DNA from 2 places in the Bradyrhizobium sp. 192 genome. Region 1 is predicted to be linked to the other one. Evidence: predicted binding sites of a transcription regulator. Region 1 holds the regulator's gene; the other holds the start of a gene.
The links. Region 1 encodes LexA, which represses DNA repair genes until DNA is damaged. Its sites were predicted from a motif close to TGTTCNNNNTGTGTTCNG; they were not measured.

Region 1 (6,666 bases):
GAAATCGCTTCGTCCGGACCTAAACTTTTGGCAACGTTGCAGGACTGGGCCGCCCCCATAGACACCCTACAGCGGGAATCGGTGCGCCGGTCCACGCCTCGCAGCCATGTCATTTTAGGATGGTTTTGGAGCGCTGGACGGGTTAGGCGATGACACAAGGCTTCAAATTCTCGGGAGGATAACAATGAACGAAGCACCCCGGATCCAACCGGAACGGAACGTCGAGCTCGGCGCCAGCAACGAGCCGTTTCAGAACCTGCACGAATTCGTCCGAAAAGCGCGGGCCAACCTCAACCAGAACGCCTGGGACTACATCGTCGGCGCCGCCGAGACCGAAACCACGATGCGCCGCAACCGGATGGCGCTGGACGAGATCGCCTTCCGGCCGCGGGTGCTGCGCGACGTCCGCAAGGTCGACGGCTCGGTTCAGCAGTTCGGCCGCAGGATGCGCCTGCCGGTGGTGCTCGCCCCCGTCGGCGCGCTCGAGATCTTCGATCCGGATGGCGCGGCGAGCGTCGCGCGTGCTGCCGGCACCTTCGGTGCGGCGCACATGCTGAGCTCGGTGTCCGAGCCCGGCCTGGAGCAGACCGCCGAAGCCGCTCCCGATGCGCTCCGGCTCTATCAGCTCTATGTCCGCGGAGACGACGCTTTTGTCGCCGATGTCGTCAGCCGCACCGAGAAGAACGGCTATGCCGGCTTCTGCCTGACCGTCGATACCGCCCACTACAGCCGTCGTGAGCGTGACATCGCCAAGCGCTACGTTCGCGAGAGCCGCCTGCGCGCCACCGGCGGCGATTTCCAGAAGGGCCTGGAGTGGCGGACCGTGAAGATGATCAAGGACAAGTTCAAGATCCCGCTGATCCTGAAGGGCATCGCCACCGCCGAGGACGCCCGGATCGCGGTCGACCACGGCGTCGAATGGATCTACGTCTCCAACCATGGCGGCCGCCAGCTCGACCACGGCCGCGGTGCCATGCATGTGCTGCCCGAGATCGTCGAAGCCGTGAAGGGCCGCGCCAAGATCATGGTCGACGGCGGCGTCTGTCGCGGCACCGACATCGTCAAGGCGATCGCGGCGGGCGCGGACCTCGTCGGCATCGGACGGCTGCAATGCTGGGCGCTGGCTGCGGCGGGCGAAGCCGGCGTCGCGCGGATGCTGGAGCTGCTGGAGGACGAGGTGCTGCGCTGCCTGGGCCTTTTGGGCGCCACGTCATTCGCGGAGGTCGACAAAGCCTGCCTGCATCCGGCGACCGCCACCAACGCACCGAGCGTGTTCAGCGCATTCCCGCTGTTCGACCACGATCCGTACCGTTACTGAGTGAAAGGATGCAGGTGACATCGCTCTCTCCCGGCAGCGCCGATGCGCTGCTGTTCGATCTCGGGCGCGTGGTGCTCGACATCGACTTCTCCAAGGCGATCGCCTGCTGGGCGGGACATGCCGGCTGCCAGCCCGAGGCCATCGTCGCGCGCTATGTGCGTGACGAGGCCTACCGGCTGCATGAGGTCGGCAAGATCAGCGACGAGGATTATTTCGCCTCGCTGCGTGCTTCTCTCGGCATCGGCATTTCGGACGCGCAATTCCTGGAAGGCTGGAACGCGATCTTCGCCGGCGAGATGCCTGACATTGCCGAGCTGTTGCCGCGTGCGGCGAAGCAGATGCCGCTCTACGCCTTCTCCAACACCAACCGGCCGCATGTCGACTATTTCTCCAGGGAATATGGCGAATTGCTCGGCCATTTCCGCGCGCTGTATCTGTCGTCCAGCATCGGCCTGCGCAAACCGGATGCGGAAGCCTTCGACCACGTCGTCACCGCGATCGGCGTGCCCGCGGAGCGTATCGTGTTCTTCGATGACCTCGCCGAGAATGTCGAAGGCGCGCGGGTACGCGGCCTGACGGCGGTGCATGTGACGTCGCCACGCGACGTTGGAAACGCCCTGAAGGCGTTGGGCATCTGAAACCAGCCCGCCACCCAGCTTCAGACACGCTTTCAGGAACCAAATCTGCAACAGATCGGGAACCTGATCGCTTTGTGCATTTTTATACAGAGTTCCGGGAACGGAATACCTCCCTTCGGACTCATCACTCCGTTGGGACTTCTACATCGGACTTATCGACGTGCTGGGCAAAACCTATCTCACCAAGCAGGCCTCTCTGCTGCTCGAATTCGCCAGAACGACCTCGGATTCGGACCTTTCCGCCAAGCTGATCAGCAAGGCCGCCGACCTGAAATCCCAGGCCGATCCGCTGCCGGACAAGGATCAAGGCCCAAAGGCTCCCGACGTCGCATTTGTCAGCCCGGATGCGCCGAGCAGGCGTTGAGCGAGCAAGCCGTGGCGGCCGTCATTCTCGTCCTCGGGATGGCCCACTTCTGCCGATCGGTCTCATCGTCTGGATGATGCGACGCCAAGCCTGAGCCTGCCTTCGATACGGGCTGCAAGCGGCAGGATGGGCGTCCTGCTCCGCAATTTTGCCTCCGCCTCCGCGCTCGGTTAGAACACTGTCGGAACATTTCGTCCGAACGTGCCGAGCAGGAGTTTCGCCGTGGCCTTGATGCCGGTTTCCGACGCCCTTGCCGCGGTGCTGGCGGGCGTTGAGCCGCTGCCTGAACAGATGGTTCCGCTCGACGAAGCCCACCACCGGGTGCTCGCGCGGGACGTCGCCGCGCGGCGCACGCAGCCGCCGCAAGCCATGTCGGCGATGGACGGCTACGCCGTGCGCGCAGCCGACGCGGCAGCGATCGATTCCAGGTTGACTGTCATCGGTGAGGTCGCAGCGGGCCGTCCGTTCACAGGACGGGTCGGCGCTGGCGAAGCCGTGCGGATCTTCACTGGCGGTGTCGTTCCCGACGGCGTAGACGCGGTCGTGATCCAGGAGGACACCATTGCGGACGGCAAGAGCGTCACGATCAAGGAAGCCGCGATCGTGGGTCGGCACATCCGCCCCGCCGGCGTCGATTTCCGAGAGGGTGATGTCCTCTTGCGCAAAGGGACCCGACTGACAGAGCGCGACCTCGCGCTCGCAGCGGCAATGAACCATCCGCAGCTTGCCGTCTGCCGCCGCCCGAAGGTCGCGATCCTCGCCACCGGTGACGAACTGGTGATGCCGGGCGCCACACCCGGGCACGGCCAGATCGTCTATTCCAACGGCTTCGCCCTGCATGCGCTCGCCAGACAGGAAGGGGCCGAGACGATCGACCTCGGCATCGCCGCCGACACGCTAGCCGCCACCACCGCCGGCATCCGCCGCGCGCGCGAAAGCGGCGCCGACATCCTGATCACGACCGGGGGCGCATCGGTGGGCGACCACGATCTGGTCCAGCAGGCGCTCACGGACGAAGGCATCGCGATGGCGTTCTGGAAGATCGCGATGCGGCCCGGCAAGCCGATGATGCACGGACGGCTGGGGACGATGGGCGTGATCGGCCTGCCCGGCAATCCCGTGTCGTCCTACGTGTGCGCCTTCCTGTTCATGGTACCGCTGATTCGCGCGCTGTCGGGCCGTTCGGTGATTCATCATCATCGCGAGCGCGCCGTGCTGGGCCGCGATCTCGGTGCCAACGACCAGCGCGAGGACTATCTGCGCGCGCGCCTGGAGCTGCGCGACGACGGCACGCTCGTCGCTCTTCCCGTCAGCCATCAGGATTCCTCTCTGCTTGCGAATCTTGCTGCGGCACAAGTACTTCTCGTGCGCGCACCGTTTGCGCCACAGGCCGAGGCCGGCAGCCCCTGCGAGATGCTGCGGCTCCCCGTCTGACCTGCGCGGCCACACGCATTCCGCGCGCTTCGTTCTGTTCACGCTAAATTAAGCAGTTGCGGAACATGTATCGAACATATAGTGTCCGTTCATGATTTGTTTCGAGGATGTAGCGGCTTATAGCTGAACTCATCCGTCTCGGAATCGAACGACATCAACCGGGGGACTTTGGTCGAGATGCTAACGCGCAAACAATACGAGCTTCTGCGGTTCATCAGCGAACGTCTGAAGGAAAGCGGCGTGCCGCCGTCCTTCGACGAGATGAAGGATGCGCTCGACCTGCGCTCGAAGTCAGGCATCCACCGCCTGATCACCGCGCTCGAGGAGCGCGGCTTCATCCGCCGCCTGCCCAACCGCGCCCGGGCGATCGAAGTGATCAAGCTGCCGGAGCTCCAGGCTGCCGCCGGCACCCGACGCGGCTTCACGCCAAGCGTCATCGAGGGCAATCTCGGCAAGGTACGCGCGAGCTCCAGCCCGTCCGCAGACGAGGGCGAGCGGCCCGTTGCGGTGCCCGTGATGGGCCGCATCGCGGCCGGCACCCCGATCGAGGCGCTGCAGACCCGCAGCCACACCATCAGCGTACCGCCCGACATGCTCGGCTCCGGCGAGCATTACGCACTCGAAGTGCGCGGCGATTCCATGGTCGAGGCCGGCATCCTCGACGGCGACATGGCGCTGATCCAGCGCAACGAGAGCGCCGATACCGGCGACATCGTCGTGGCGCTGATCGACGACGAGGAAGCCACGCTCAAGCGCTTCCGCCGCCGCGGCGCCTCGATTGCCCTGGAGCCCGCCAATGCCGCGTATGAGGTGCGCATCCTGCCGCCGAACCGCGTGAAGATTCAGGGCAAGCTGATCGGGCTGTACCGCAAGTACTGAGTCCGGAAGTCCTCGATCAAGAAGTCTTTGCGCCTCGTGCGTGCGGCTTCGATCGGCATCGCCGATCAGAGATTGGAGCGGATGATGGTCCGCTCCGGCTGGATAGTCTTTCTGGTATTGCACAGACTATCCGGCCCTATTCTTCCGCAGCGGCATCATCGGCCGGGCGCGCGAAGAAGCATTGCCCCCCTTTCCCCCACGACGCGATCAATCTGTTTGAACACATACGCTTCGCCTGCGGGCCGCCGACACGCGCCTGCCGAATGCATGGGCGCCAACTTTGTTCCTATTGAATTCGGGAAAGATAATGTGATCTCGGCTCGCCGATCCGAGCCGCAGATTTGCCTACAACCGGGCAGACCGTCACGTGCTTCCACTCTGGTAGGGGCCCGCGCCTCCAAAAGAGGTGCGGGTCGCTATCTCTGCATTGAGGAGCACCCGATGTGTGACTACAGCCTGCATGCCGTCGCGACGCGCCCCGCAGAAGTCGGCGAGACGATCGTCACGACAACGTTCCGCGGCACCTCGACACGCGGCTTCGCCTCCGAAGCCAATCTCTCCGTCGCGGTCTGCCTGCTACCGGGAACGGAGCTCGCCTTCGCCGACAACCTCCGTTACGATAACCGCTGGATCTGGACGCGCACCGTCAACTCCCGCGTCGGCAAGTTCGGCAAGATCGATCCGCACATTCCCGATCGCCACCATGACGCGATCGAATTCCCGGACGGCAAATCCGTGCTGGTGACGCAGCTCGTCGAAGGCCAGCGCGCAACCGTGCTGCAGCTGCCGGTAACCCAGCCGGTCAACGAGCGCAACCGTGAGATCATCGCCGACAGCCGCCCGACGGTCACGCGACTGCCGATCGGCTGACAGGGACTTTAGTCCTCCGCTTGAAGATCGGCCTCCGCGGGGGTCGCATCCTTGTTGCGCGAAGCCGCTGCCCTTGGCATGAGCGCTCCTTCGAAATCTCCCTCGCCGGCAGCCGCCGGCGACCAGGGACGGTTGGTGCCCCTCGCCCTCACCGCCTGAACCGAAAAGCCGTCGCCACGCTGCGTCAAGGCCAGCGCGCCCTGGCGACCAAGCCGCTGCCGATCCACCACCATCGCCGCACAATCAGGCGGCGCGGGCCGTGACGTCACCACCAGTGCGGCCCGGCTGCAATCATCCGCCAGCGCATCGATGCGCGAGGCCAGCGCGACCAGCCGACCGTCGGCGAGCGGCGTGACGCAGCCGGACTCGTCGCACGATATGCCGCTCGCCAGCGCGCCACTGCCGGCATCGCGCGGATCGGCGTCAGCAGACAGCCATTCCCTCAGCAGGAAATTGTCCTTGCCCGTCCTGATCAGATGCAAGCGCCCGTCCCCGCCCCTCACCGCGACGCTCGCGCCGTCCCCTGCGATCAGGATATCGGGCTGCCGCACCGACAGTCCCCAGCCGATGGCAGCCAGCAGCACCACGGCACCGCACCAGCGCAAGGGCGTGCGCAACAGGCCCATCACGATGATCCCCAGGCTCGCTGCGATCAGCGGCGCGATACCGAACGCTGGGATGCGGCCGACGGCGCCCGGCAATGCCGTCACCCAGCGCGAGACCACGACCATCCAGTCGATGCCGATCCCCATCAGCCACCAGAACACGCCGTCGAGCCCGAACGGCGCCGCGAGCAGGCCCAGCAGCCCGGCCGGCATCACCAGCGCCGAAACCACCGGCATTGCGCCGAGATTGGCGAGCACGCCGTAGGGCGTGACGCGGTGGAAGTGAAAGGCAGCGTAGGGCGTGGTCGCAAGCCCCGCGATCAGCGAGGCCAGGAACAGCATCGCGATCTCGCGGCCGCCCCACATCGCGACGCGCGCGGTCGCCGAATGGTCGGGCGAGGCAAACAGGTTCGGCATGCCGATCTGCACCAGCGCGACGAGTCCGAGCGTCGCGGCGAACGACATCTGAAAACTCGGATGCACCAGCGCTTCCGGCGCGACTGCGAGCACGATCAGCGCCGCCACCGCGAGCGTGCGGAACGTGATGGCGCGGCGATC
Region 2 (6,666 bases), 110 kb from region 1:
GCGGTCGACCACGACGTCGATGTCGTGCGGGAATTTCTTGTCGAGAACAGGCGCTTCCGCGAGCTCATGGAAGGCGCCGTCGATCTTGACGCGCTGGAAGCCCTTCTTGAGCCATTCGGCGAGCTCCTTGCGGTACTCGCCCTTGCGGCCGCGCACGACGGGTGCGAGCAGATAAAGGCGCGTGCCTTCGGGCAGCGCCAGCACTCGGTCGACCATCTGCGAGACAGTCTGGCTCTCGATCGGCAGGCCCGTGGCGGGCGAATAGGGCACGCCGACGCGCGCCCACAAGAGCCGCATGTAGTCGTAGATCTCGGTGACGGTGCCGACGGTCGAGCGCGGGTTCTTCGACGTCGTCTTCTGCTCGATCGAGATCGCCGGCGACAGGCCGTCGATCTGGTCGACGTCGGGCTTCTGCATCATCTCGAGGAACTGGCGCGCATAGGCCGACAGCGATTCGACGTAGCGGCGCTGGCCCTCGGCATAGATGGTGTCGAAGGCGAGCGAGGATTTGCCGGAGCCGGAGAGACCGGTGAACACCACCAGCTTGTCGCGGGGAATCTCGACGTCGATGTTCTTGAGGTTGTGCTCGCGCGCGCCACGGATCGTAATTGCGTGCCGGCTGGAGCCCGCGTTCTGCTGTTGGCGCTTCGCCTTGATCACTTCATCCATCCGAGTTGCCCCTAGGGAATCCCACGGGTGCGCGACCGCGCCAGTAATGAAGGCGCGCTTCGCCCGGAACCGGGATCGGCGCCGATGGGGTTGTCAGCGAACGTAGGAAGAACGGAGACGGATTTCCAGTGGCAGTTGCGAATCGTCAACGGATTGTTGGCGCGCTGGCGGCATCTGGCAGCAGAGGGCTTTGCGGAACGGCGCGGCAAGCGTACCCGCCAAACAAAAAGGCCGGCACGAGGCCGGCCTTTCGGAACGCGTTGGCGTTGAAGCGTAGCTCAGTACTTGGCGACCACCGGGGCGCCGAAGTGATAGTTCACGCCGAGCTGCACGGTGTGGAGGTTGAGCGTACCGCTGTTGATGGCGCCGAAGTAGGTCTCGCCACCGAGGCTGCGATACAGATACTCGCCCTTCACCGACCACTGCGGAGCGATGTAAGCTTCGACACCCGCACCGACGGTCCAGCCGGAGTGGAACTTGCTGTCGGAGATCGAAGCGCCGCCCAGGGTGGCAGTGATCTTGTTGTCGATCCAGGCGTAACCACCGGTGCCGTACAGCAGCACGTTGTTGACGGCCCAGCCGATGCGACCGCGCACGGTGCCCATCGCGTCGGTCTTGGAGCTCACCGAAGCGGGAATGCCACCGACACCGGGAACGAACACCACACCAGCGGCGGAAGCGCTGACGTCAGCCCAGGCAGCATCGGTCTCAAGACCGAACACCACGTTGCCGGTCTGCCAGTTGTAGCCGGCGGTGCCGCCGACGAAGCCACCCTGCATCTTGGGGCTGCCCGAGGTATCTTCCCAGGCGCCGCCACCAACGAGACCGAGATAGAACCCGGTCCAGTTGTAGACCGAAGCCATCGGGGCGATCGGAGCCTTGGTGTAGGGGCGGGCTGCGAGGTCGGCCGCCGAAGCGGGCGCAGCGAGAGCGAACAAACAGGCCGAAGCCAACAAAACCTTTTTCATCTTATCTAATCCCAGTCCCAGTTTCTGTTGTTGCCTTCCTTGGCCGGAAGGGCAGCGGACTCGATGGCCCAACTGAGGCAGTGCTTACACTACTGAAGCCGCAAGTTGTGTCTCCTGAAAGCCACAGTTGCGCGGAACGTGATGGTTACCGACCGGTTGCGACCGAGAGTCAAACGTCTCGCGGGCGGGTTCCAATTACGGAACAATCTCAGAGTGATATCACCGCGATCGGAGGGGCGACCATCGCGAAATTCGCACCAGCCGGGCTGATATCGACGGGCGCGCTCGCCCCTGTCGAACGCAGGCCGGTGGCGACATCATCCGTCCGTCGGCGTCACGGACGGTTGTGCCGCCAGTCCTCTATTCGGTGTATTTCCGAGAAGAACAAATCTGGAACACGACGAAGGTCGGTGCTATATGTGGGGATAACCTTGGGGGTGCCGGGCTGAGTGGCGCCTGCAAGCGTATAGGGTCGCCTCAACAGGCGCAGAGAACGCGAGCAGCGCGCTCGGCCCTATGAAATTCAGTGGCATTCGGAGTGGAGAGCGGCGATGGCTGGAAGCGTCAACAAGGTCATTCTGGTTGGAAATCTCGGCAAGGATCCTGAAATCCGCCGCACCCAGGACGGGCGGCCGATCGCGAATCTGAGCATCGCGACGTCGGAGACCTGGCGCGACAAGAACAGCGGCGAGCGCAAGGAAAAGACCGAGTGGCACCGCGTCGTGATCTTCTCTGAGCCGCTTTGCAAGATCGTCGAACAGTACCTCAAGAAGGGCGCCAAGGTTTACATCGAGGGCGCGCTCCAGACCCGCAAGTACACCGACCAGAGCGGCGTCGAGAAGTATTCGACCGAGATCGTGCTCCAGGGCTTCAACTCGACGCTGACGATGCTCGACGGCCGCAGCGGCGGCGGCGGAGGCGGTAATTTCGGCGACGAGCCGGGCGGCGATTTCGGCTCTTCCGGACCGGTCAGCAGCGCACCGCGCCGTCCCGTGGCCGCCGGCGGCGGTGGCCGCAACAGCGACATGGACGACGATATCCCGTTCTGAGCAAGGACGGGGCTTTAGGGAACGCTCGCGGGCTCAGCGGCGGCGCCTCCCATTTTATGTCAGCAAATCGTACTAATCGACAGGACGGGCTCGGGATTTCCGGGCCCGCTTCATGTGTGGGTTGAACTCGGATTCCGCCGGCGCAAATCCGCCCATGAAGCGCGCCTGCCGCGCGATCGACGAGGTCTCGAAGGCGACTTCGGAAGGCCTGTTCCGAGCTTGTCAAAAATGCTCCCTGCAGCGCCGTAAGCTATTGGAAAAATGAGCGGAAAAAGCGCTTCCCAAGACCCCCGCGAGGGTGGTTATCAGGGGCTCGATGCGCTATATGATTCCCAGACAAAACCTCACCGGATTCCCCCTTGGCTGACGACGACGACAAGCCCGGCGACCAGCCGGCGCAACCCTCGGATATTCGACCCGTCTCCATCTTCGAGGAGATGAAGAAGTCGTATCTCGACTACGCCATGAGCGTGATCGTGGCGCGGGCGCTGCCCGATGCCCGCGACGGCCTGAAGCCGGTGCACCGGCGCATCCTGTACTCGATGCACGAGCAGGGCCACACGCCCGACAAGAAGTACGTCAAATCCGCCCGCGTGGTCGGTGACGTCATCGGTAAGTATCATCCGCACGGCGACCAGTCGATCTACGACGCCATGGTCCGCATGGCGCAGGACTTCTCGATGCGGGTGCCGCTGATCGACGGTCAGGGCAATTTCGGCTCGGTCGACGGCGATCCCCCGGCCGCTTATCGTTACACTGAAGCGCGACTGACCAAGTCGGCGCTGGCCCTGCTGGCCGATATCGACAAGGACACCGTCGATTTCCAGCCGAACTACGACAACAACGAGACCGAGCCCACGGTCCTTCCGGCCAAGTTCCCGAACCTGCTGGTCAACGGCGCGGGCGGCATCGCGGTCGGCATGGCCACGAACATTCCGCCGCACAATCTCGGCGAAGTCATCGACGCCTGCGTGGCGTTGATCGACAATCCGGGGCTGACCATCGACGAACTCATCAACATCGTGCCGGGACCTGATTTCCCGACCGGCGGCGTCATTCTCGGCCGCGCGGGCATCCGCGCCGCCTATCACCTCGGCCGCGGCTCGATCGTGATGCGCGGCAAGGTCGCGATCGAGACCATCCGCAAGGAGCGCGAGGCGATCATCATCACCGAGATTCCCTACCAGGTGAACAAGGCGACGATGGTCGAGCGCATCGCCGAGCTGGTCAAGGAAAAGAAGATCGAGGGCATCGGCGACCTGCGCGATGAATCCGACCGCGACGGCTACCGCGTCGTGATCGAATTGAAGCGCGACGCCGTGCCGGATGTGGTGCTGAATCAGCTCTATCGTTTCACGCCGCTGCAGACGAGCTTCGGCGTCAACATGGTGGCGCTCGACAGCGGCCGTCCGCGGATCATGCATCTGCAGGACCTGCTGTCGATCTTCGTCGATTTCCGCGAACGGGTCGTCACCCGGCGCACCAAGTTCCTGCTCGCCAAGGCGCGCGACCGCGCCCATATCCTGGTCGGTCTCGCCATCGCGGTCGCCAATATCGACGAGATGATCCGGGTCATCCGGACCTCGCCCGATCCGACCACCGCCCGCGACACCCTGATGTCGCGCGACTGGCCGGCCCGGGACGTCGAGGACATGCTGACGCTGATCGACGATCCGCGCCATCGCATCAGCGAAAACGGCACGATCCGGCTGTCGATGGAGCAGGCGAGGGCCATTCTCGACCTGCGCCTGCAGCGCCTCACCGCTCTCGGCCGTGAGGAGATTGGCGATGAACTCTCCAAACTCGCCGTCGAGATCGCCGACTATCTCGACATCCTGCGCTCGCGCGAGCGCGTGCTTGATATCATCAAGACCGAGCTCGCCGAAGTGAAGGCCGAGTTCGCCACGCCGCGCCGCACCGTCATCATCGAGCAGGAAGGCGAGGTCGAGGACGAGGACCTGATCCAGCGCGAGGACATGGTCGTCACCGTCTCCCACGCCGGCTACGTCAAGCGCGTGCCGCTGTCGGCCTACCGGGCCCAGCGCCGCGGCGGCAAGGGCCGCGCCGGCATGCAGACCCGCGACGAGGATTTCGTCTCGCGCCTGTTCGTGGCCTCCACGCACACGCCGGTGCTGTTCTTCTCCTCGCGCGGCCAGGTCTACAAGGAGAAGGTCTGGCGCCTGCCGATGGCCGCGCCGAACGCTCGCGGCAAGGCGCTGATCAACATCCTGCCGCTGGAGCAGGGCGAGCGCATCACCACCATCATGCCGCTGCCGGAGGACGAATCCACCTGGGCCAACCTCGACGTGATGTTCGCGACCACCGGCGGCAATGTCCGCCGCAACAAGCTGTCCGACTTCGTCGACGTCCGCCGCTCCGGCATCATCGCGATGAAGCTCGACGAGAATGAAGCGATCGTGGACGTGCAGATCTGCACCGAGCACGACGACGTCCTGCTCACCGGCGCCGGCGGCCAGTGCATCCGCTTCCCCGTCACCGACGTTCGTGTGTTCACCGGGCGCACCTCGATGGGCGTGCGCGGCATCGCGCTTGCCGAGGGCGACAAGGTGATCTCGCTGGCGATCCTGCGCCACGTCGAGACGTCCTCGGACGAGCGCTCGGCCTATTTGAAGATGCGCCGCGCGGTCGCAGGCGAGGCTGTGGCCGACGAGGCTCCGACGGATGCCGAGGCCGAAGAGACGACCTCCGGCAGCTTCCAGCTTCCGCCGGAGCGCTACATCGAGATGTCGGCGGCCGAGCAGGTCGTGCTGACCGTCTCCGTCAACGGCTTCGGCAAGCGGACCTCGTCCTACGAGTACCGCACCACGGGCCGCGGCGGCAAAGGCATCGTCGCCATGAGCGTCAACAACCGCAACGGCAACCTCGTCGCGTCGTTCCCCGTCGAGGACGCCGATCAGATCATGCTGGTCACCGACAAGGGCCAATTGATCCGCTGCCCGGTCGAAGGCATCCGCATCGCCGGGAGATCGACCCAAGGTGTCATCGTGTTCAACACCGCCGAGGACGAGCATGTCGTCTCGGTCGAGCACATCACGGAAGAGGCGGAGAGCGGAAACGGAGCCAACGGGGAATAGCGACCGGGTCGCGTCAATGTTTGAATGATTTCGTGGCGTCGCGTTGCTCGTCCCTGTTGCTGCCGGGCTGGCCATTGGCTTCCGTACGAATGGTTCGTCTTGCGACGATGCCGAGGGTGGACCCCTGGATGATGATGCTGAACAGGACGACGGCATAGGTTGCAGCAAGGATCGTTGGCTTGTCGCTGCTTTCGGGTACGGAAAGAGCGAGCGCGACCGAAATGCCGCCACGTACACCAGCCCAGGTGAGGAAGGGCACGTTGTGCACCGACATCAGATTGGCCCGGGCAAAAACGAGCGGTGGCGTGGCGACGGCAAGCAGACGGGCAACGAGGGCAATCGGAATCGTCGCGATCGCCACCACAACCGCCGACGGCTCGAAACGGAGCACCAGCACCTCGAGCCCGATCAGGAGAAACAGGACCGAATTGAGGATCTCGTCGATCAGGGTCCAGAGCGCAAACACGTAAGTGCGCGTTTGATCGCTCATCGCGAAGCGGGAGCCACGATCTCCTATCAGCAGTCCAGCTGCGACGACCGAAAGGGGGCCGCTGACGTGAAGTCGCTGGGCCAGCGCATAGGTGCCTGTGACCAGCGCGAGCGATATCAAAACTTCGATCGGGTAGTCGTCGATGAACCGCATTCCCTGATATGCGATATATCCGGTCACCAGCCCAAGCAGCAGACCGCCGCCGGCCTCGAGCAGCAGAAGCTCCACAATCGCAGATCCGCTGGTGTCCCCGCCGTCTCCGGCCGCAAATCTCAAGAGGATGACGAACAGAACAATTCCCACGCCGTCGTTGAACAGGGACTCGCCCTGCATTTCGACCTCGAGGCTTGGCGGCACCCTGACGTTCTTGAGGACACTGAGCACGGCGACGGGGT

Region 2: IVB24_RS20965 (single-stranded DNA-binding protein) is a predicted target of LexA. The motif match lies at 2,018-2,035, and genes of this name have one in related genera.

The regions. Positions count from the first base shown of each region.
Region 1 covers NZ_CP064690.1:4,485,151-4,491,816, reverse strand. Annotated here, with positions in the region: gene IVB24_RS20455 (alpha-hydroxy acid oxidase) at 185-1,318, shown strand; gene IVB24_RS20450 (HAD family phosphatase) at 1,327-1,956, shown strand; gene IVB24_RS20445 (hypothetical protein) at 2,117-2,320, shown strand; gene glp (gephyrin-like molybdotransferase Glp) at 2,543-3,754, shown strand; gene lexA (transcriptional repressor LexA) at 3,932-4,633, shown strand; gene IVB24_RS20430 (hypothetical protein) at 5,075-5,503, shown strand; gene IVB24_RS20425 (ComEC/Rec2 family competence protein) at 5,512-6,666, opposite strand, start outside.
Region 2 covers NZ_CP064690.1:4,596,841-4,603,506, forward strand. Annotated here, with positions in the region: gene uvrA (excinuclease ABC subunit UvrA) at 1-669, opposite strand, end outside; gene IVB24_RS20960 (outer membrane protein) at 948-1,637, opposite strand; gene IVB24_RS20965 (single-stranded DNA-binding protein) at 2,189-2,686, shown strand; gene gyrA (DNA gyrase subunit A) at 3,046-5,781, shown strand; gene IVB24_RS20975 (sodium:proton antiporter) at 5,795-6,666, opposite strand, start outside.